DNA from 3 places in the Paenibacillus sp. FSL L8-0340 genome. Region 2 is predicted to be linked to each of the others. Evidence: riboswitches for the same ligand, from Rfam matches in the RefSeq annotation. Region 2 holds a riboswitch; each other region holds the start of a gene.
What was found. Region 2 has a riboswitch for cyclic di-GMP ahead of NST07_RS05175 (PA14 domain-containing protein). Riboswitches for the same ligand answer to the same signal wherever they lie in the genome.
Positions count from the first base shown of each region.

Region 1: another riboswitch for cyclic di-GMP. It lies ahead of NST07_RS02410 (collagen-binding domain-containing protein); the one in region 2 lies ahead of NST07_RS05175 (PA14 domain-containing protein).
Region 3: another riboswitch for cyclic di-GMP. It lies ahead of NST07_RS14515 (hypothetical protein); the one in region 2 lies ahead of NST07_RS05175 (PA14 domain-containing protein).

Region 1 covers NZ_CP151967.1:524,192-531,774, reverse strand. Annotated here, with positions in the region: gene NST07_RS02420 (hypothetical protein) at 811-1,359, shown strand; gene NST07_RS02415 (alpha/beta hydrolase) at 1,562-2,503, opposite strand; gene NST07_RS02410 (collagen-binding domain-containing protein) at 2,789-5,074, opposite strand; cyclic di-GMP riboswitch class I at 5,158-5,247, opposite strand; gene NST07_RS02405 (hypothetical protein) at 5,871-6,284, shown strand; gene NST07_RS02400 (ASCH domain-containing protein) at 6,616-7,035, opposite strand.
Region 2 covers NZ_CP151967.1:1,135,174-1,142,756, forward strand. Annotated here, with positions in the region: gene NST07_RS05165 (UDP-glucose/GDP-mannose dehydrogenase family protein) at 1-766, shown strand, start outside; gene NST07_RS05170 (sugar phosphate nucleotidyltransferase) at 1,229-2,602, shown strand; cyclic di-GMP riboswitch class I at 2,739-2,819, shown strand; gene NST07_RS05175 (PA14 domain-containing protein) at 2,832-5,231, shown strand; gene NST07_RS05180 (glycosyl hydrolase) at 5,439-6,953, shown strand; gene NST07_RS05185 (discoidin domain-containing protein) at 7,152-7,583, shown strand, end outside.
Region 3 covers NZ_CP151967.1:3,244,822-3,252,404, reverse strand. Annotated here, with positions in the region: partial or broken gene ltrA (group II intron reverse transcriptase/maturase) at 1-535, opposite strand, end outside; gene NST07_RS14525 (ketoacyl-ACP synthase III) at 1,018-2,016, opposite strand; gene NST07_RS14520 (hypothetical protein) at 2,054-2,413, opposite strand; gene NST07_RS14515 (hypothetical protein) at 2,547-3,602, opposite strand; cyclic di-GMP riboswitch class I at 3,653-3,744, opposite strand; gene NST07_RS14510 (hypothetical protein) at 3,843-4,109, opposite strand; gene NST07_RS14505 (sigma-70 family RNA polymerase sigma factor) at 4,230-4,811, shown strand; gene NST07_RS14500 (DUF4179 domain-containing protein) at 4,780-6,372, shown strand; partial or broken gene NST07_RS14495 (GNAT family protein) at 6,317-6,706, opposite strand; gene tnpB (IS200/IS605 family element RNA-guided endonuclease TnpB) at 6,890-7,583, opposite strand, start outside.

The sequences.
Region 1 (7,583 bases), 610 kb from region 2:
TATACATCCCCATCAAGAAGATGTCAGGCCGATTGGTTACTTTCTATTTATTATCGGCATTTTGGACACAAAATCTTACGTTTTCTTGCATGACTCTTCCTTTTTATGAGACTAAATTCGAACATAGCATTCCGATTCACACTGGCGCGGTCACGGAGCCGCAAGGACAAAAGAGAGGTAGGGCTTTTGTCGTTTTGGAAGGATTATTCTCGCCATATGGCTGCTGGAAATAACAGGGAATTACGACACCCGTTTCGCTCACAAACGGCGGGGGATTAATATACGAGAAGATATGGACGTGCCGTTCCCCGTTGCAAGGAACGCTGCCATATGTGGAACATATAAGCGCCCGATCTCCGCAGCTTGCGGAGATCGGGCGCGTCTACTTTCTAGGGGGCTTAATCCGGAACTAATGTACATAACAGGCAACAAACTGGCTTACCTTGCTGATATATCCTGCCTTATCCGTATCATACGCAAGTCCATGCCCCGCTCCACGAACCATAAATTTCTCTTTTGGGCTTTACAAGGCACGAAAAAAATTACCTGCATCGCCATGGATAAACATTATCGGCACCTTTTCCTCACACCTGCCTCAGCACTGAGGCCTCCCCGAAGAAATTCCCAGCCCTCATCCGGGTAAAGAAAGGGCTTAGATCCTGTAAACTAATCAAATAACATACATATTTTACTATAATTGTGGTATTCTAGAAACGGTAAGCTTTTACAAATTTAATTGAGTCACAACTTCGGGATTTTTTTTAATTCAATTAAATAAGTTTAAGTTTTTATTGACTCTAAGGAGGGCATATGATTAAAAAAAGCAAAACAATAGCATTCATTTTTTTAGTACTTACACTGGCTTCAATTTTAGGATGTTCCTCATCTGGAGATGCTGATCTCGCGAAAGCTAACGAAAAAGTTAAGAAGCTTAGTCCTCTCACCGAAACACCCAAAATTGCCGGTTTGGATATTAAGGAAATAATTGTTAAAAAGGGATTAGAAACCGATAACCCCCCTCAAAATACAGTTATAATAACTTACACCGACAATAAGGGTAAAAAAGAGAAAGCAGAAGCCTATGATAAAAGCATTGAGTTGCTTTATGGTCCATATGAGGGCGACAAAGTAGCTACACTTTCTGTAAGCGGCATTGAAGTAGAGTTTGCTAATAACATGAACACAAAAACTGTAAATGGTCTCGAGCTTCTCTATACAGACATAAATGATTCATTATTAATATATGCTCGTCATAATGGACTCTCGTACACTTATGAAGCTCAAATAACAAATAAATACACCAAAGATAAACAGTTCGAATTATTCTCAAAAGTAATCACTTACAATGAAACCGATTAGAACATCTTATCAATATGCTTCGCTCATCTTTAAAAGAATCATCTTTCTATCGTAAAGTACAAAGCGATAGAGAGATGATTCTTTAATGATCATGTGATTACATTGCGCAATACATCAACAGGTACATAACTAATACACTCGATCGACTCAGGGAATAAACACCCCCGAACGTAGGCGAGTCTACTTTCCGGGGGTTATTGGACTACTTCACGTACCGGTTAACAAACTCACTTACCTTGCTGATATATCCCGCCTTATCCGTATCATAAGCAAGTCCATGCCCTGCGCCATGCACTACAAACTTGTCCTTGGGGCTGCGGCATGCCTGGTACACTTTGTCCATCATGGCATAGGGTACGAACTTATCGGCATCACCATGGATGAACAAGATCGGCACCCGTGCCTTACGCACCTGCTTCAGCGCTGATGCCTCACCGAAGAAATAGCCTGCTTTCAGCCGGGTAATCAGACTGGCAATCTGCACGAAGGGAAAGCTTGGCAGATGATACATCCGCCAGAGCTGATAAGAGAGCTGTGCTTTGACTGAGCTATACCCGCAGTCGGCAACAACCGCCTTCACCTGCGGCGGAAGCTCTTCACCCGCGGTCATCATCACCGTTGCTCCGCCCATAGACACCCCATGCAGCACAATCTGCGCCTGCGGCCCATTCTCTTCAATGATGTATTCGATCCACTTTACATAATCCCGGCGTTCGGGCCAGCCAAAGCCTATGTAATTGCCAGTGCTTTCACCATGTCCTCTGGCATCGGGAATAAGCACGTTATAGCCCAGGTTTTCATAATAAATCTTGGCGTAGGCCCCCATATCCTTTGCTTTGCCGGAATAGCCGTGGGCAACGATTGCTGTACGTCCGGCTGCCCGCTCTGACGGCAGATAATAACCCCGCAGCTTCAGTCCATCCTCTGAGCTCATGTCAACATTCCGGAAGCTCTGCCGGGCGATCCACTCCGCCCCTTCTCCCCAGGATGCGCCGGCCACCGGTGGCTCTACCTTCAGTGCAGGTGCAGTCGCCAAAAACTCCTTAGGTGCCCGATGGATCGCCACTCCATAGAAAAAGAAACCCGCATAGGTTAATCCTCCGGCAATGACGATAATAATCGCCAGTATAATTACACTCCACATGAATATTCTCACCTTTCCTTCTCGTAGCTGTAGGATACTCCAGTCACCATCATGCGGGCTCCGCAATGATTTCTGCATAGTATAACATGGTAGCCTCGCCTGCGAGAAATGTACGTATAACAGATGATTGAAATCTAAACGATTGTTGTATAATAACCCTTAAAACGTAGTAAACACCGTATAAAAAGGCCGCTTCCGGGGATTCTCTCTCCGAAAGCGGCCTGAATTATGTTAAGAACATAGCTTATAGACTGCTATTGGCCTTAGTGTGATTCAATGAAAGCCTCAGCGTTTTCGTCTGCTGGTTCTTGCCGTTCTGCTCAGCAGCAGACCTACTCCGGCAATAGCGAGACCGGTAATATAATAAGGTGCCGGGCTGGCTTCACCCGTCTGCGGCAGACTCTCGGCTGGATCCACAGGACCCAGCGGTATTTCTTCATCAAGAATAACTTCTTCATCCGGTACCGAAGCAGGTACTGGGACAGTCACTGGAGTAGTCTCCGGCGTTGGCTGCACAGACGAAGGTGTGGTCACAGGGCCCAAAGGCAGCGGATCCTCATCAATCGTAATCTCCTGATCGTCATTCGTACCAATCACCGTTGGTGTCGGAGATGGCGTTAGCGTCGGGTCTACCGTTGGTGCTACACTCGTCGGCGCTGGCGTTGGGTCTACCGTTGGTACTACACTCGTCGGCGCTGGCGTTGGGTCTACCGTTGGCGCTACGCTTGTCGGCGCTGGCGTCGGGTCTACCGTTGGCGCTACGCTTGTCGGCGCTGGCGTTGGGTCTACCGTTGGTGCTACGCTTGTCGGCGCTGGCGTTGGGTCTACCGTTGGCGTTACACTTGTCGGCGCTGGCGTTGGGTCTGCCGTTGGTGTCGGTGTCGGTGTTGGTGTCGGTGTCGGTACCGGCGTTGGCGTTGGCGTCGCCGTTGGTGTCACCGTTGGCGTTGGCGTCGGTGTTGGTACCGGCGTTGGTGTTGGCGTCGCCGTCGGTATCGGTGTCGGTGTTGGCGTCGTCGTCGGTATCGGCGCTGGTGTTGGTGTTGGCGTTGGTGTCGGCACCGGTGTTGGCGTTGGTGTTGGCGTCGCCGTCGGTATCGGCGTCGGTGTTGGCGTCGTCGTCGATATCGGCGCTGGTGTTGGTGTTGGCACCGGTGTTGGCACCGGTGTTGGCACCGGTGTCGGCGTTGGTATCGCCGTCGGTGTTGGCGTCGCCGTCGGTGTTGATGTTGGTACCGGAGTTGGCGTTGGCGTCGCCGTTGCCGTCGGTATCGGCGTCGGTACCGGCGTTGGCGTTGGCGTCGGCGTTGGCGTTGGCGTTGGCGTCGCCGTCGGTGTTGGCGTCGCCGTTGGTGTCGGTGTCGCCGTTGGTGTCGGTGTTGGCGTCGGTGTCGGTACCGGCGTTGGCGTTGGCGTCGCCGTTGGTGTCGGTGTTGGCGTCGGCGTTGGTGTCGGTGTTGGCGTCGCCGTCGGTATCGGCGTCGGTGTTGGCGTCGCCGTTGGTGTCGGTGTCGCCGTTGGTGTTGGTGTTGGCGTTGGTACCGGCGTTGGCGTCGCCGTCGGTGTCGGTGTCGCCGTTGGTGTCGGTGTTGGCGTCGCCGTCGGTGTCGCCGTTGGTGTCGGTGTCGGTGTTGGCGTCGCCGTCGGTGTCGCCGTCGGTGTCGCCGTTGGTGTCGGTGTCGGTGTTGGCGTCGCCGTCGGTGTCGCCGTTGGTGTCGGTGTCGGCCCGACTGGCGGCACCGTTCCCTCAAAGGTATGATGATGCATCTGAATATAACCGCTGAATCCTTTTGCAATAAGAGTACCATGCAGCTCAGCACGGCTGAACGCCACAAAGGCATGAGGCGCTAACATGGAGCCTTCAATGGTCGTGTTGCCATTAGCTACAGAAGAAGCTTCGTAGAAGTTGAACAACACATTATGAGATTTTCCGTTCCACATTTGAAAATCCGGAATGACGACCTTATTCCCGCTTACATTGATAATTACCGTGGCGTTTCCTGCAATATTGAACTGGAGACCGTTGGTAACCGCCAAATCCGCAGCAGTCAAATGAATGACATTAAAGGAATCCGGAGCGTTAATCGTCATTTTCCCTCCATCTCTGACAAAGGGCTGCGTTTGTTTCAGAGCAGCGAGTTCACTCGAACGCTGAATCAAAAATTGCTCCTCAGCTTGAAAATCGATCGGATGATCCTGCCGCTTACCTCCTTTAAGATCGGCTCCTGAACTTTTCATACTGCCTCCATACACAGAGGTGCCATAAACTGTTCCATTTGAAAAGTCGATGTCTTTGCCGGCGATAAGCACATCTCCGCCCACAGCATCCTTGGATACGCCATATCCCTGAAGAGTAATGTTCCCTGCAGCAGCGAGCCGTCCGTGGATCTGGTCATTGCTTTGTGCAAAATCTCCAAAGATAAAGGCGTTGAAATTCCCGGCGACTCCCAGCACCGGTGTTGGGGTGTACGGCATACTTGCCGCCGCTTCTGCATTGATCCCCGGATGAAGCATATTGCCGACGGTTAAAACCCCCGTCAGAATCAAGGCTAATGATTTTTTCCTCAACAATGATATGTACCTCCTATGTAACTATTCTATGAATGCACAGATTAGCCCGTAACAACAAAAAGACCGCCAAGAAGGGTTAGCTTCATGGCGGCCGGACGATCGTGGCACCTTTAGAGTGCTGTAGATTCCTGACTTTGCGTCCCGCTCTTTCGAACGGTTTGCGATTATACATGAGAAGTTGGTAACAGTTGTTTTCTATGTAGTCTATGACTTTTGTTACTTTCGGACTAGAATCAGTCTATCTCTTCACCCCTCCGTTTGTCAATCTATTCCTTATTTTTTTTGCTAGATTCTCTGAAAAAGTCCTCAATTCCGCAACACATAAGGGTTTCGTTGTATTCACCGATCACATAAAACAAATTTTCAATATTAAAAATTAGTATATTCGAACCATTTTTCAACTCATGTCGAAACAGCAAAAAAACTGTCGCCAGCTCTTGGCAGCAGTTTTTAGTCATTGTCAATTTACATAAGTCAGCGGGCAACGGCCGGACTTAGGATTTGTATATTTTATAACAGCTGAACCCAGCCGATCATGGACATCCATAGTGGAACACTTAAAAACAACCCGAACAACAACCCGCGGCGGAGACTTCCCTCATAATTCATCACAATTCTCCTTTTTAATGAGCTTTATTTTTCAATATTTATTATTTCAATTTTAATATAAAATAATTCTTATAATTATTTTGTGAATTATGTCACATTGTTTCAGTTGTTTAGAAATTCCATTGATTAATTTTTGAATAATCGGTTAAAATACGAATATATGTTCTTATTAGAGGTGATTGAATTTATGCATAGAGCGGAGAGTAACGATAATACACTGGTCAAATCCTATATATTGCTTCCGCTGATTTTATCAGCCTTTGAACGGGATTCAGCCATTATGTCGACACAACTGCGGACCCCCGTCCCATACATGGATGTTCTCCGTACTGCTGCGAATGCGGCTACTGCCGATCTGAGGGATGTGCGCGCCGAAATGAGGAAACGCGGAGTTAAAGTCTATGAACAGCAGCGGCTCCAGGTCGGCATCGAGGCCAAATTTATATGCCGGGGATATCATGAACGGATGCTGCTGCTGGATGACGTCATCGCTGCACAGGCCGCTATCCATATGCGCAAATACCTGGGACTCGATATCTCCGGCTACCACAGCTATGAGGAACAGTACAAAATCAAATCCGGCCCTCAAGCAAGCCTATAGACTTTGGAGCGTTGAAGAATAAAAACAGGCCTCGCCATGGGAGTCGGCAAGACCTGAATAAAGTACCTGCTATAAATTACATTAAAACCTTCCAATAGCCCAATGTGCCGAAAATAACTACCAGCGCCACGGGATATAGAATTCTCCGGCTTACCTTATCCTTAAACGTAAGAAATAAACATAACATGCAAAGCCACGCAATAAGAAGACTGCCCATTTCCTATGCATACGCTCCTTCCTGAACAACCTGATTGGCTCCGGCAGAGATAAAGATACACAAAGCCCTATATTTAAAAAGATACCCGGGCGGTATCCCTTTCATACTTGTATTTCACCGGACCGCCGGAACAGGATACTCCCAGAAGCCCAGTCGGCCCTTGGCCGGAATGTTCCCCTCCAGAGGAGTGACCCCCGTCAGTTCCCAGGCAAACCGTCCCTCCCTATAATCTCCAAAGATATATTCGCTGCCGTAGGGCCAGCCTTCTTCAGCCATACCAGCTGTAACTTCATAACAGTTTATCAGCGAACCTGTCGCTATAATCGCTCCGGCAGGCAAATTGTCAGCTGTAAGACCGTGACGGGCGAGCACCGATTGGAAAGGCTCCTGTAGGCATATTGCCTTATCAATCTTCAAACCGGCATGAATGGCGATTTCACCCCGGTAAGCCGTTCTCCAGGAACGGGTCTCGAATGATTTTTCACCAAGCGCAATGAGCGTCGCCCAAGGCTGCCGTATCGTCAGGCATCGCATAACATCCTGCCCCCTCTCTGCAACAAAGGAAAGACGCAGTCCACCGGAAATCCGGAAAACCGCGCCGCATTTAGTTTTTTGAGATGATGGCGAAGGGATCCCCCCCCCGGCTTAAACATTGTGAGCGTAACCCACACCTATCTATAAGGTTCAATTAGGTTCTGTATGATCTTTGCGGCGCTTCACTACTCATTATAAGGTTCAATCAGGTTTTGTAAAGTTTCTCTCAACGGTAGAAGAAATGCCAGATGGATGGATGGCTATTCCAAGGTTTAGGCTCCGGCTTTGCTTCATGCTGCAACTTTTTCCAAATCAGCAAGTCTAAATAAAAAAAGTAAAGGATGGATTAACTTAAAGAAAACAATATTTTTGTTTTTTACTGTAATGTGTAACTTTTCAATCGGCGGTACAGCGAATGCTGCTAACCCCTAAAACTAAATGTAAACGGGGCGTTACAGGATGAGTTACCTTCTCCTTTCGTCAGGAAGAACGTGAGTTATGTTCCTATTCGCACTGCGCAGTCTTTGGGTTAGGTTTTCCCCGGGTTC
Region 2 (7,583 bases):
AACGGATATCCGCAGTGCGGAAATGATTAAATATGCATCGAACGCGTTCCTGGCAACCAAAATCTCCTTTATCAACGAAATTGCCAACATCTGTGAAAAAGTGGGAGCTGATGTAACCGAAGTGGCGGAAGGCATGGGGATGGACCGGAGAATCGGCTCAAGCTTCCTGCAGGCCGGAATCGGTTATGGAGGCTCCTGTTTCCCGAAAGATACCAATGCACTGATCCAGATCGCCGGCAACGTGGACTATGAGTTCAAGCTGCTGAAATCGGTGGTTGAGGTGAATAAAGGGCAGCGGTTTATGATTATTTCCAAACTTCATGAGTCGCTTGGCAGCCTGCGCGGCGCGGTTATCGGAATTTGGGGGTTAGCCTTCAAGCCGAATACCGATGATGTACGCGAGGCACCTGCCCGGGAAATCGTCGAAGCGCTGGTAGCGGAGGGAGCTACAGTGAAGCTCTATGATCCGATTGCCGCCGATAACTTCAAAATGCAATACGATCATCCGCAGCTCCGCTGGTGCGGCCTGCCGGAAGAGGCGGCAGAAGGCAGCGATGCCGTATGCCTGCTGACCGACTGGAGCCAGTTCAAGGATATCGACCTGCATCGCTTGGCGGGCAGTATGCGCCGCCAGGTTCTGATCGACGGCCGCAACGTCTACTCCAAGGAGCAGATCGAAGGCACCGGCCTGGAGTACCATTCCGTCGGACGCCCGCAAATGGGCGGACTGAGCGGGTATTCGGCCAGCGTGGCTGGTGCGGTCTAAGCCTCAAGCTTGCTCTGCTAAGTTCTCAGCTCTGTAAAGCACTTCGCTCTTACCTGCCGCCAACCAAGCGGCAATGCCGGATCTTTAGCAGGGAGCTTCGCCTGCGGGTGCAAGCCGCGGGCGTGAATGTCTTGCTAGGGCGCATAGCCCAGCTGGAATCCATCTAAGGAAGCTGTTATGGAATGGAACGGAGAGGAATTTTGGAACTGTAGGAGCGAATGCGTCCGCCTTTGTCTGCGGATTTCCACCGCGGACAGCGGTATAAATCAAGAAATCTGCAGACAACAGCGGCCGAAAGTCCAAACATTCCTTGCAGTGACTCCCGTAACAGTTGTATCTGAAGGCTATCGCGCAGCAACAGCGCGCTATAAACATTCTAGCATCTCGAGGTTGCTGTTTAGCTCGTAGCTCACAATAACAATCCGATATTTTTGCGTCAACACATAATGAGGAGGGTTCCATATGAAACTGGTACTTCTATCAGGCGGTTCAGGTAAACGTCTCTGGCCATTGTCTAACGATTCACGTTCGAAGCAATTTCTGAAGGTACTTGAGAGCCCAACGGGGGAACCGGAATCCATGGTGCAACGGGTATGGCGGCAGCTGGAGGAAGCTAATATGTCGGGTTCGGCTTATCTGGCTACCGGCCGCAGCCAGGTGGAAATGATTCAGAGCCAGCTTGGCAGCGAGGTGCCTATCATCGTTGAGCCGGAACGCCGCGATACGTTTCCGGCGATTGCCCTGACAGCAGCCTACCTGTATTCCATGGAAGGCGTTTCGCCAAGCGAGACCGTGGCCATCCTCCCGGTCGATCCTTATGTGGAAGCCGCCTTCTTCGATACAGTAGTGCAGCTTGAGCAAACGATGCAGGAGAGCGGAGCGAACCTGGCGCTAATGGGTGTAGTACCCGAACATGCTTCAGAAAAATACGGATACATCATTCCTACCAGCGCTGAGGCGGGAGCAAGCGGCTATCTGCAGGTAAGCCACTTCCAGGAGAAACCTGACCGTGAGCAGGCCGAGGAACTGATCAGCCGGAATGCCCTCTGGAACTGCGGCGTGTTCGCGTTCCGCCTGGGTTATCTGCTTGATATTCTGCAGCGTAAGGGATTGCCGCTGAACTATGAGGAACTGCAGAAGCAGTACAAACTGCTTGCTTCCATCAGCTTTGACTATGAAGTGGTGGAAAAAGAGGAGAAAATCGTAGTTCAGCCTTATGCCGGGTTCTGGAAGGATCTGGGAACCTGGAACACGCTAACTGAAGAAATGAACAGCAATCATGTAGGCAAAGGGTTCGTGACGGCGGATTCCGAAGGCACATGCCTGATTAATGAGCTGGATATTCCGATTACGGTGATCGGTGCGAAGGATCTGATTATCGCTGCCAGCCCGGACGGGATTTTGGTTACCCATAAAGCGGAGAGTCCGAGAATCAAGGAAGTGCTGAAGTCTTTTGAACAAAGACCGATGTACGAAGAACGCCGCTGGGGCCATTATAAAGTCATAGATTATGTGAAATACGATGAGGGAAATGAAGTGCTGACCAAACGGATTTTTATCGAAGAGGGTAAAAATATCAGTTACCAGCTGCACCATAAACGCAGTGAAATTTGGACATTTGTCAGCGGTGAAGCAAGCATTGTGATTAATGAGAAGATGCATAATGTCAAGGCAGGAGATGTGGTTCGTATACCGGAAGGCACCAAACATGCGATCCTTGCGCTGACGGATGTAGAGTTTATTGAGGTACAGACCGGTTCGGAACTGGTAGAAGAGGATAACATCCGCATCACCTTGGATTGGGAAGATATAGCTTTGCAACAGTTTATCTCGTAGGCCTAAATAATCTATTTAACCAATTGTTGCAAATCTAAAACAGGCATTTAGAACCATTTATTAATCTATTTTTATTAATGCTCTAAATAAAAACTTCATAGGGACGATACTTACGGTAAGAGGGATAAATCCTTCCAAAACGACAAGGCAAACCTAATCGAAAGATAGGGACGCAAAGCCATAGGGCCTTCGCAAGAGTGGCAGCCTGGCTACCGAAAGGAAGATAATTTTGAAAACTTACCGTAAGTCTCGTCTGCTGTCCACATTGTTGTCTCTTGCCATATTGTTAACCACTGTGCCTTTAGGGTTTGGGCTGTCGCCTTCAACCGCAGAAGCCTCATCAAGCACAGCAGTGCCGGTTAATCCGGACGCTTCAGCCGAAGCTGTCAAGCTGCTTAGTAACCTCTATTCCATTACCGGAAAAGGGATTATCACTGGACAGCACGATTATTTGGAGAGCCCGGATGAATTCAGCAACAAGCTGAAGGGAACAAGCGGAGAATATGCTGCTCTTCACGGATATGAGCTTGGCGTAATTAGCGGCCAGTCGGAGAGTACGGCTGCTTCGCAGCGCAAGAATGTGGTGAACAGCGCGATCAACTGGTACAAGAACGGCGGCATTGTCACAATGACCTTTCATCAGAATCTGCCGGGGACGGCGTACCTCTGGTCCAATGTGCAGAAGCCGCTCACCCAAGCGGAATTTAACAGGTATGTAACGCCGGGCACGACAGAATACGCCAGCCTGATCACGGATCTGGATAAAGTGGCGGTGTCTCTTAAAAGCTTGCGGGATGCGGGCGTTCCTGTACTTTGGAGACCTTATCATGAAATGAACGGCAACTGGTTCTGGTGGGGGAAGAAAAGTAATTTTGCTGAACTGTGGAATATTATGTATGACCGTTTCGTGAACGTTCATCAATTAAACAATCTGTTGTGGGTATGGAACCCTAATGCACCGAATGCCTGGTCCGATCCTTATGCGCTGACCTATCCGGGCGCTAGCAAAGTGGATGTTCTTGCAGCAGATATATATGATAACGATTATATGAATAAGTACTATGACAGTTTGCTTAGTCTGGCTGCCGGTAAACCGATAGGTATTGGTGAGAACGGTGAGATGCCCAGCACAGCCAAACTGAAGCTCTCCCAGAAAAATTTCGTTTTCATGATGAACTGGGGAAAAATGCTCTATGAGAAAAACAGCACAACTACGATTAAGAGTTTCATGAGCGATAGCTATACACTGACCCGGGATCAATATAAGAGTTGGAGTGCACCGGCCACTGCGCCAACACCGACGGCAACACCGACAGCAACGGCAACGGCAACACCGACGCCAACGCCAACGGCAACATCGACGCCAACACCAACGGCAACATCTACGGCAACGCCAACACCTAAGGTTACGCCAGCACCTGTACCAACGCCTGACTCTAATGATTCAGTGGAAGCGCCTGTGGTGAGCGGACTTAAGGGAGAGTACTTCAAAAACATGACGCTTTCCGGTACGCCCGCCTTGGTGCGCAATGATGCATTGCTTAATTTTAACTGGCGCCAGGGTTCGCCGGATCCTTCAATCGGTATAGATTCCTTCTCCGTCCGCTGGACCGGTCAAATCAAGCCAACGTATAGTGAGACTTATCAGTTTTTTACCACTTCGGATGACGGTATCCGCGTTTATATTAACGGTAAAGCTGTCATTGACAGCTGGATGAAACAGAGCGGAGCCGAGCGTACCGGAAGCATCGCTTTAACAGGCGGTCAGTTGTACGACATCAAGGTTGAGTATTACGAGAATGCCGGCGATGCGAATATCCGCTTAATGTGGCAAAGTCAAAGCCAAGCCAAAGTGACGGTTCCGGCCAGCGCATTGTTTGTGAATGCCGGGGCAGCTGCTGCCAGCCAGACAGAATTGGACAGTACACTCAGCCTGATTGCAAAACCGGCTTTAGCGGCGACAGCAGCACCAGCCTCAACGGCAACGGCAGCACCAACACCGGTGCCAACACCGACAGCAACGCCAACACCGGTGCCAACGGCAACACCAACACCGACGCCAGCACCAACGCCAACACCGACGCCAGCACCAATGCCAACGGCAGCACCAACACCGATGCCAGCTCCAACGCCAACACCGGTGCAAACGACAGCAGCACCAACACCAGTGCCAACACCGACAGCAGCACCTGCTGAGAATGGACTAAAGGCAGAATATTTCAATAATATGCTGCTGTCAGGCACTCCGGCACTTGTACGTAACGACGCCATTCTTGATTTCAATTGGCGTCAAGGCACCCCGGATGCTGCAATCGGCATCGATTTCTTCTCCGTACGCTGGAGCGGCAAGATTAAGCCGCTCTACAGTGAAACGTACACAATCTATACTACTTCAGATGACGGCATCCGCGTTTGGGTCAATGACAGTCTTGTGATTGACAGCTGGATGAAACAGAGTGGAACCGAACGCATGGGAAGCATCAGCCTGAATGCCGGGCAGCTATATGATATTAAAGTGGAGTATTACGAGAATCAAGGGGATGCCAGAGCGCGTCTAATGTGGGAAAGCCCAAGCCAAGTGAAGGGTACTGTTCCTGCGAGCGCCCTGTTTCTTCCTTCCGCTTCCTAAGCAGAGCGACTGGTTAGCTTCTGTATTCACCGGCGGGTGCTGGTTAAGACGTTACAATTATAATTCCTAAAGTCCACTCTTAGTGGCCCTGCTTATCAGCAGGGCTACTAAGCTATAGCCCCCATTTGGCCTCGGGATGTATGAATCTGCATAGGAACGCATCCTGTGTGCCGTGGCGGTAGTTCCCTGGAGAAAGGAGATTACGATTTGAACACTTACCGCAAGTACCGCCTGTTTAATACGATTTTACCGCTTATATTAATATTTTCCCTGCTGCCTTGGTCAGAAGCGAGGAGTCTTCCGGTTCCCCGGACGATAGTTACACCTGCTGCTGCCATCACTCCTATCAATCCCTCAGCTTCGGAGGAGGCTGCCGGTCTGCTCAGCTATCTGGTTGATCTTGGAGGCAAGGGAATGATATCCGGGCAGCATGACTATTTGGAGACCCCGGATGAATTCAACAATAAGCTGAAGCATGCAAGCGGACAATATGCCGTATTACATGGTTATGAGCTGGGAGCGATTAACAACCAGCCGGAGTACACCATCGTGAAGCAGCGCCAGAATGTCGTGAAGAGTGCGATCAAATGGCATCAAGGCGGTGGAATTGTGGCGATGACCTTCCATCAGAATTTGCCGGGTACCTCCCCGGAATGGGCTAATGTGCATATGAGCCTGAGCCAAGAGGATTTTAATGCTTATGTTACGCCGGGTACCCCACAGTATAAGAACCTGATCGCTGAGCTTGATGAGGTGGCCGAATATTTGGGAGACCTGCGCGATGCGGGAGTGCCTGTCTTATGGCGCCCTTATCATGAGATGAACGGCAACTGGTTCTGGTGGGGGCAGAAGGACAACTTCACCGAACTTTGGGACATTATGTATAACCGTCTGGCGAATGTTCACAAGCTGGATAATCTCCTTTGGGTATGGAATCCGAATGCGCCCAATGAGTGGTCCGATAGCTATGAGCCGTATTATCCGGGTGCCGGGAAGGTTGACGTTCTGGCGGCGGATATTTATAACAATGACTACAGACAGTCTTATTATGAGAAGCTGCTGAAGCTGGCTGACGGCAAGCCGATCGGGATCGGTGAAAGCGGAGAACTGCCAGACCCGGTCATATTGTCCCGAACGCAGAGTAAATGGGTATATACCATGACATGGGGAAAAATGCTGACTGAGAAAAATAACCTCGAGCAGATTAAGAGCTTTATGAGCAATAATTATACCGTGTCGCGGGATGATTATAAGTTAACGCTGGTCGGTAAAAACAATAACCCGGTCCAACCATCCCGAAATGGATTAACGGGAGAATATTTCAACAATATGGAGCTGACGGGCAAAGCCGTCCTGGTCCGCAACGACAATAAGATCGACTTCAACTGGCATGGAGATTCACCGTCTTCAGGAATTGGCAAGGATGCTTTCTCGGTGCGCTGGAGCGGCAAAATCAAGCCGGTTTACAATGAGAAATATACTTTCATAGCCTCCTCGGATGACGGGGTACGTGTATGGATCGACGGCAAACTGGTCATCGACAGCTGGAAGAAGCAAAGCGGTGTTAGCCGTGAGGGAAGCATAGTCCTGGAAGCGGGAAGCCCGTACGACATCAAGGTTGAATATTACGAGAACAGTGGAGATGCCAGTATTCGCCTTATGTGGAAGAGCCCAAGCCAGAAGCAGGCGGTTATTCCCAAAGGCGCGTTGACTTCCAAATAATGAAATGAAAGTAATAAGTCATTGTGAGGCAGGCACCCCGGAAGAAAGCGAGGACAAGGAATGAGGACTAGAACTAAGAAGAACAAGAATAAACCTCTACATCTACTGTTAAAATTCGCAGCTTTAACCCTCTTGTTTCTATTGTCTGTTTCTATCTTCGGAGATGACGGGACGAAGAGGGCCGAGGTGGAGGTTGACATGTCCAAATTGTCCGCAGCGAAAGATGCAGGACCCGCATTGCCGGACGGAACTGTGTTGTGGCAGCTGGGCAAGCATGACGGAACAGCTGGTGAATTTGCGGCTGCCGGCACTTCGGCCGCTAAGGAGGCATTTAAGGTTGCCTCCGTTTCGGCCAAGACTGCGGAGCTCCAAAGTGTGCCCTCCGGTCTTAGAGGCGACACTAATCCTGAGCTAAGGATTATGTATAAGCTGGATAAGATCCCGGTCAACGGGGTCTTATTTCGCGTAAGCATCATAGATGCCTATAAATCCATTCCGCAAATGAGCGTGTTCTCCAACCGGCAGCTGTCGGGGATTATCCAGATTGCTGGTGTTGCCGGTACAGACAGCAAATATTCGTTCCGCAAAACGTATGAGCTATATATCCCGAAAGAGCAGCTGGTGGCTGGA
Region 3 (7,583 bases), 2.1 Mb from region 2:
TCAGGCCACTTTGAATATACCTTTGGGCTTGTTTAACTGCGTCATGCGCACTCTTCCCCGGCCGAAAGCCGTAGCTGTACCAAGAGAACCGTGCGTCAAAGATCGGAGTCATGACTTGTAGAAGTGCTTGCTGGAGAAAACGGTCCATCACGGTCGGGATGCCTAGCAGCCGTACGCCGCCTCCGGCTTTGGGGATTTACACCCGTTTGACTGGCGCAGGTCTATAAGTTCCCGCCAGGAGTTCAGTTTTCACCGTTTCCCAGTGCGTATTCAGGTAAACTTGTAGATTCGCTACCGTTACACTGTCCACACCGGGTGCTCCTCCGTTTTGCACCACTCGCTTGTACGCGAGCCGAAGGTTATCTCCTTCGAGCATTCGCTCCAGCAAGTTGTTCTGGTCTTCGCGAGAGGAAGGGGCGACTTGTGCCGACGAAGAGCTCGGCGCTCCGGCATACCCTGGCGGCTTCACCGCTTCTCTTTGCCGCAAGCTCTCTTGCGAGATATTCTGCTGTCGTTGCTCTTCATACGAACGCATCGTTTTCTTCTCTCCTTTCGGTTCAGCCCTTCCGTAAGCTGTTGCAACAGCTTACGTACTATGGCCTCTGCTGACTCCTGCCGGTTCAGCGCAGCCTCTCGGCTACTGTTACAAGTTTTTTTTTTTGCGTATCCGGCAGGTCTCCCCAGATAAGAACGTCATCTTTCCGCCCGCGCCTATCCAAGTTTACGGCTGCAGTCTTTGGCAGCTTAGGATTTCGTCATGAGTGGGTGACTCATCCGGCTGCAACCGCCTCAAATTGATTCGTGTACCTCAGGCCGTGCTTTTGCCTCCAGCTTCCTTCAGATTCCGCCTCACGGTGGACACCCTTGCTCTTGGCTAACGGTAGGCGCTTGCCAGCCCCCGTTCGGGACTTTCACCTAGAGATGACGCCCATGCTGGGCGTACCACACAAAAAAGCCTGCGGCAAAGCGCAGGCTTTCGTTGTTTTTCTATCGCGTTCCATTACTGTAATAGTGATGTTAGAGTCTCCACAAGGTAGCACAACTCGTAATACCCGCGCCTACCGACCACATAAAGAACAAGTCGCCGGGGACCAGCGTACCGTCCTTAATCGCATGGTGAAGGGTGATAAATGGACTGCTTGTGCCTGTGTAGCCATAAATATCCCCAATGTAAGGGAATTTAACGAGCTCCTCGTCCAGCTTGCCCGCGATATCTTTAATGACGCTCAAGTTTAACTGACTAAGGATATAGTGCTTCACATCACTTTTAGTATAGCCATGTTCCTGAAGCAGCTGCTCAATATTGGATACCGCTGTCGGGAAAGCCACATTGACATTGTACTCCGGATGAAGATAGATTTTTTTCTCTTCAAGCGACAGATGTTCTCCGTACATTTGTGTCATGCCTCCGGCAGGGAACTGCATATCCTCCGCCTTCTGCGTATTGGTGTAGTACGCCGAATCTATCAGGCCGGAGTCCGTATCCTCCACTCTCTCCAGCAGAACCGCACAGGCTGCATCTCCGCACAGGCCCTTGGACGCCAGGTCACCTTCTTTGTAGAAACGGGCAATCTGCTCCGACCCTACAATGAGTGCGTATCTAACTCTGGGAGTGGATATCATGGATCGGGCTGCTTGGTCAGCAGCGACAACCATACCTACACAGTTGGCATTACTGTCATAGATAATGCAGGAATCTTTACCCTCCAGTGCCTGGTGCACAAATGCAGCATCTGTCGGAGCGCTGAAATCATGTGTTCCTGAGGAGAATACGATCATATCCAAATCGCTTCCGCTGAGCCCGCAGTTCTTCAATAGCCTTTTGGATGCTTCAATAGCCATATAAAGCGTGCTCTCTTCATAGTCCGCCGCGTAATAACGATCCTTACGGCCAAAGAACTCCCAAATGCCGATAAGCTTGTCCGCTGAAGCTCCGGCCTGCAGAGCCAATTCCTCATTGCTGATCTTATAGGCAGGATGGTACACTTCGGTGCTTATTATTTTGACATTAGCCATGGTCGACCACCCTCTGCTTAGATTTAGGATATACGATTTAGGATTTAACGATTGCCCATGCCTCTTCCACCGTGTCCACAAAATGTCCTTTAAATCCGGCGCTTGGAGCTACTCTCTGTAATTGAGATTTGGCTACCACTTTCTTCGGATTCACCAGAACCGCATGTTTAAATCCGTTATACAGCACATAGCAGCGTTCCAGAACCGGCAATATCTCCGGCTTGAAGGGCGCCATATCATTGCAGTCAATAATCAGAGACATCTCGTGAATCGGCAAGGTCGGCATGGACGCCTCGAATATTTCCACTTCTTTTACCGTTTCAGCCAATTCGGCAAATCCATGCAAGCTGATGAAGATGGTGTTGAATTCCGGGTACATTTTAGTTTCTGCGATCATTTTTTAACGACACTCCTCTAGTTGTTTTTTCAATTTGTGATTGCGGGATTCATTGGAAATAGGTTGATACCCAAGATTTACCGCTTTCCTGCTATCATCAAATTGCATTTTTTGATAGTTTCTAAAAATTTATTTAGGGCCTTCTGACTATTGTACGAAGCACAATAAAGTCATTCGCGTCGCGTGAGATCAAAGTGTCTTTATTAAAATACACAAAATTGTCCGCACTGCGGTTTCGTTCCCCAAGCAAAAAGAGTTCCCCGCTTCGGAGGTTCACTCCGCGGGCTACCAGTTTATTGTTCATCATTTCCGAGAACACCGCATAATTGTCACCCACGATTAATAGATCATTCCGGTCGCCAATTACCCATTCACGCTTAAGCAATACTTTAACAGGGGCTCCGGCTTTACTGCGGTCCATCGTCATATAAATGAAGTAATTTTTGGTCTTGCCGGCAGTATCCACTTCTTTGGAGTCAATCATCCAGACAATATCTTTACCATTCGAAGCTACGAGGTTGAAGGATTCATTTTCTTTCAGCTTATAAATCTCAGTTGTTTTTGAACTTGGCAGATCATACAGATACAACGTGCCGGTGTCCCATTTGCTATAGATGAACTTGTCATCTACAAACTGGTAGACCTGATCAAAACCGAGATCATTAATGGTCTGGGTTTCCAGCGTCGTTTTGTTAGTGAAGTAAAAATATGAGCTACTGCTGTGTGCATAATATTTATCACCCACACCGAGTAATTCCGGATTATTCACTTCCAGCGGAAGCTCGCTTGTTTTTTTGGTTTTCAAATTGTACTGTACCAGCTTCTTCGGGTAGATATTAATTTGCTTAGTCACTTCAATTGTGGACTCATAATAATAAACACTGTCTCCCAGGAGCTGCAAGTTCGTTTTGAACGTGTTAGTTGAAGTGACCTTCTCCGTCGTCTTCTTCTTCCAGTTATGTAAGTACAGCTGATAAGCCCCTTTGCTATCCTTCTCCAGTGAAGCGATCGTGTCACCTGTGAACTTATAGTTGTAGTCAAGCGGCATGTTATATGCAGTTTTGACATCCGTAAAAGTGTACTTCGCAGCTGCGTGGACCGGAGTGGCAATCAGGGGGCCTGCAGCCAAGACCGCAGCCAGAATAAACGTTAAGCCTGGCCTCAATTTGTGGCGAATCTTCAAAAACATGTTTTTTTATTCTCCTTTTGTTGTATTTAGACAACAAAAAACCAAACTACATGAGCGTCCCCGCTGTCATGCCGCTTTCGTGAGCGGTTTAGACCGGTGGCTTTGCGTCTTCCGCCTTTCGGCGGAGTTGCCTTTGTTCATCAGCTGGCGCTTCCGAATCACAAACATATTTTGGTATTTATTATCTATCTAAATTTATAATTCGACAATAGCAGTCATTATCCTCCTTTTTTCTCACATTCAAATATTGTTCGCTGTATCTGTTTGGCTACGATAGTGCATAGATCCGTTTGACCAGAATATCAGCGGTTTATAGCTCTCCATATGGGATATTCTGCGCGCTAAAAAATCTGTCAAGCCCTCGCTGTGGACCAAACAGTACAAATCAACATCCGAGTAAGCATCCTGCTCTCCTCTGGCATGTGCGCCTTTCAGAAATACCGCCCTGACTGCCGGATCACCCTTTACGGCCAGGCCTACCTGACGGATTGCTTCGTCTTGTTTCATTCTCTCTTCCCCCTGCAATGTGTAGTATGATCTGAACATAATCTTTCTTTTTTATTAAAAGTGAGAAATATTGTGGCGCTGGTGCGTCTTATATACAAATAAATCAATTGGAGGCACTGGATGAAGGCACAGGAAAACGACGAACAAATCATTGCCGAAGTGCTGCAGGGCAACCGGGAGGCCTTTGCGGTACTTGTAGACAAATACAAGTCAAGCTTGTATGGTCTGCTGCTCGGTATGGGCGCCAGTCACCAGGATGCACAGGATTTGGCCCAGGAAACATTTATTAAGGCATACCAGAAACTCCGCGGGCATCATAGCCAATCAAGCTTTGCGGCTTGGCTGTACGCCATTGCGATCAACCACTTCAGGTCACTGAAAAGGCGGAAATCCCCAGGCCTAACAAGCAGTAACTTACTGGAGGAGAAGGATCGCGGGCCAACCCCTGAAGAGCAGTATATGCGTAAGGAAGACGAGCTTGAAATGCACCGGAAATTGTCCAAGCTTCCAGAACGATACCGGATTGTACTGCTGCTTCGCTATACCAATGAATTATCCTATGAGGAAATCTCAGCGATAACGGGAATGCCTATGCATCAGGTCAAAAATTGTCTCCACCGCGCCCGTCAAAAGCTGAAGAAACAATGGTCGAAATCCAGGGAGGGTTCCAATGAAAAAATGGGCTTACACCAATCACAATGACTTGTCCGGCACTGATAACGATCTATTGACGGATTCACAATTGTATACAAGCTCTAATCTAGCTGATGATTTCACAGAGCGCGTTATGGAACAAGTTCGCAATACAGAGATACTGCCTGCCTCCGGGCAACAATTATCCGAGATATCCGGAATGCAAACGGGCCGCACCCTAAAAGGAGGTTTAAAGTGGGGCAGCACTGTTGCTGCAGTGATAGGAATTGCTTCATTACTGTTCTTTATAGGCAAATCAGGTACAGTGTCAGAGACGCTGTCCAACCCTCCACAGAAGCCGTTCCTCCTTGCCAACCAGTGGGCAGAGCTTGGTCTTCTGGACGCCAAAATACTCGGAGTGGTGCAGCAGCCTGGCATAGAGAAAACCGATAAAGGCTATACCTTTGTCCTGCAGGACGTAGTGGCTGATCCTACCCGTTTGGTGCTTAACATTAGCATTACGGATAAAACCGGACATGCTGCCAACGACGCAATGTCCAAATTTAATACCAGCCAATTGGAAATCCATGATGAACAAGGACACAACATCGGAGAACTGAAAGAGATCATGCCCTTGGCCAGTGACATTTATGGAAACTCTGGTCAAGCCTCTCTGCTGTTGACTTACGTATTCCCTGATGAAGGCCCAGGAAGCACCGTAGTTATTCAAGGCAATATTCATGAACTGGCTTCAAACAGTGAAACAGAAAAGGTAGTCGCCGGAGACTGGAGTTTTAGCTATGAAGCAGATATGACCGCAGCACAGGCATTATCGGTAACCACAGATTTGAAGGACCATGTCTATAAAACTCCGGATGGGATGAAGCTGGAGATGGATCAAGTAATGCATACACCTGCAGGTGTCACACTGAAATTCAACACCTCGCTTACTGGAGAGGCAGCCAGCCTTATTTCTGCCAATCTTAATAACGCTCTTGGGCTCATGTTCCATTTTGAGGATGAGAAAGGTGAAGAAGTTTCAAGAATCAACCGTTACAAGTCCGGATATATTACCGACACTTCCTTCGGCTACACTGTCAGATCAACAGAACAAGCCGGCAAGCTGCACTGGACCTACTATTTCAAGAGCCTTCCATATGACAGCCGGCAAGTACGGTTCATCCTGGATGGTTACAATAGTCCCGTCAAGTCTAACGATTCAGTGACGTTCCATCCTCATGAGCTTAATGAGAAACCCGCAGTATTTAGTGCTCAAGGTGATGTGCTGAAGGTGAACAAGATGGAGATCAAAGAAATTAAGGATGAACCGGGAATATCCGGCTGGATGTCGGTCAGCGGCGAATTCACCAACAGATTTGCCAATGACAAGTGGGTCGCCCTCGATGGTAAAGGAAAGGAATACAAAGTTATCTTTAGAGGTGGTTTCACTATGGATGAGACAGTCACATTCGGTGAGACGGGCAATCATGTGAATGAAGCCTATCTTATTGCCAAAGGCATGACTGAACTGCCCGAGGAGCTGACGCTCCGCCGGGTCATAACGGATAAAAGGTTTACCGATGTGAACTGGAGCTTTGCTCTGCCAAAAATAGAAGTGAAAAAACCTTGAGTTTGCTGATGTAGTCATCTTTCAGGATGCTGTACACTTCAAGATCGACGATTCCTTTGCCTGACCATACATTGGCTTGTCTCAAAGTCCCTTCTTTCATAAAGCCGTTTTTCAGCAGTACCTTTTTGGAAGCCCTATTGGGAGGCATTACTTCAGCTTGAATCCTATTGATATCCGCATTATTAAACAAATAACTTATCAATAGGGATAACGCTTCTGAAGCAATGCCTTTCCCCCAATGGGCTTGCTCCAAAAAATAGCCGACCGATACCATATTTACTTTCTGATTAAAATCAAATGCCTCGATAATACCAAGCAATTTGTCATTATCATTACAGCCGAATATTTATGTAATTGCATCCCTCTTCATTTATTGTCTTTGAACACTCCCGCCACCTGTAGAGGTGGGGGATTCTTGGGTCATTGCTTCCTTGAAGCAAAATGCATCGATTTTCTCAAATGTGAAAAATCGTACACCAAGCGATCCCTGTGGTTCCCACAGTTCTTTGCAAGACGGTTAAACCGCCATCATTATAATATTCTGTGCGGCATTTTCATCACGATCATGCGTTGTATCACAACCTGGGCAGACCCATTGCCGCACTGAAAGGTTCTTCACTTCGGGGTTGATGAAGCCACATACAGAACAGGTTTGGCTGGTCGGGGCAAAGGTATCCGAAATCTTAACCGTGCGTCCGTACCATTTCGCCTTGTAGGAGATTTGACGTTCGAGCTCACTCCAGGACGCATCGGCGATAGACTTTGCCAGTTTGTGATTTTTGAGCATATTCGCCACGCGAAGGTTTTCTATACTGATCGTTTGGTTTTCGCGAATCAGTTTGATTGTGAGCTGATGCAGAAAATCATAGCGGCAATTGGCGATCTTCTCATGAATGGAAGCGACCTTTTGCTTGGCTTTGTGCCAATTAGAGCCGCCTTTGCTACGGCGAGCCATACGGCGTTGCCAATAGGCTAACTTCTTTTCGAAATGGCGATACCACTTGGGATTTTGAACCCGAAATCCATCGGAGCAGACGGCAAACTCTTTAAGGCCAAGGTCAACACCAATCTCTTTGCTGGCTTGAGGCAGGGGCTTAACGTCAACTTCACAGACGATGGATACGAAATATTTCCCAGACGCATTCCGGCGAACGGTTGCAGACAGGATGCGTCCCTCTAAAGCTCTGGAATTGGCAAAGGGCATCCATCCC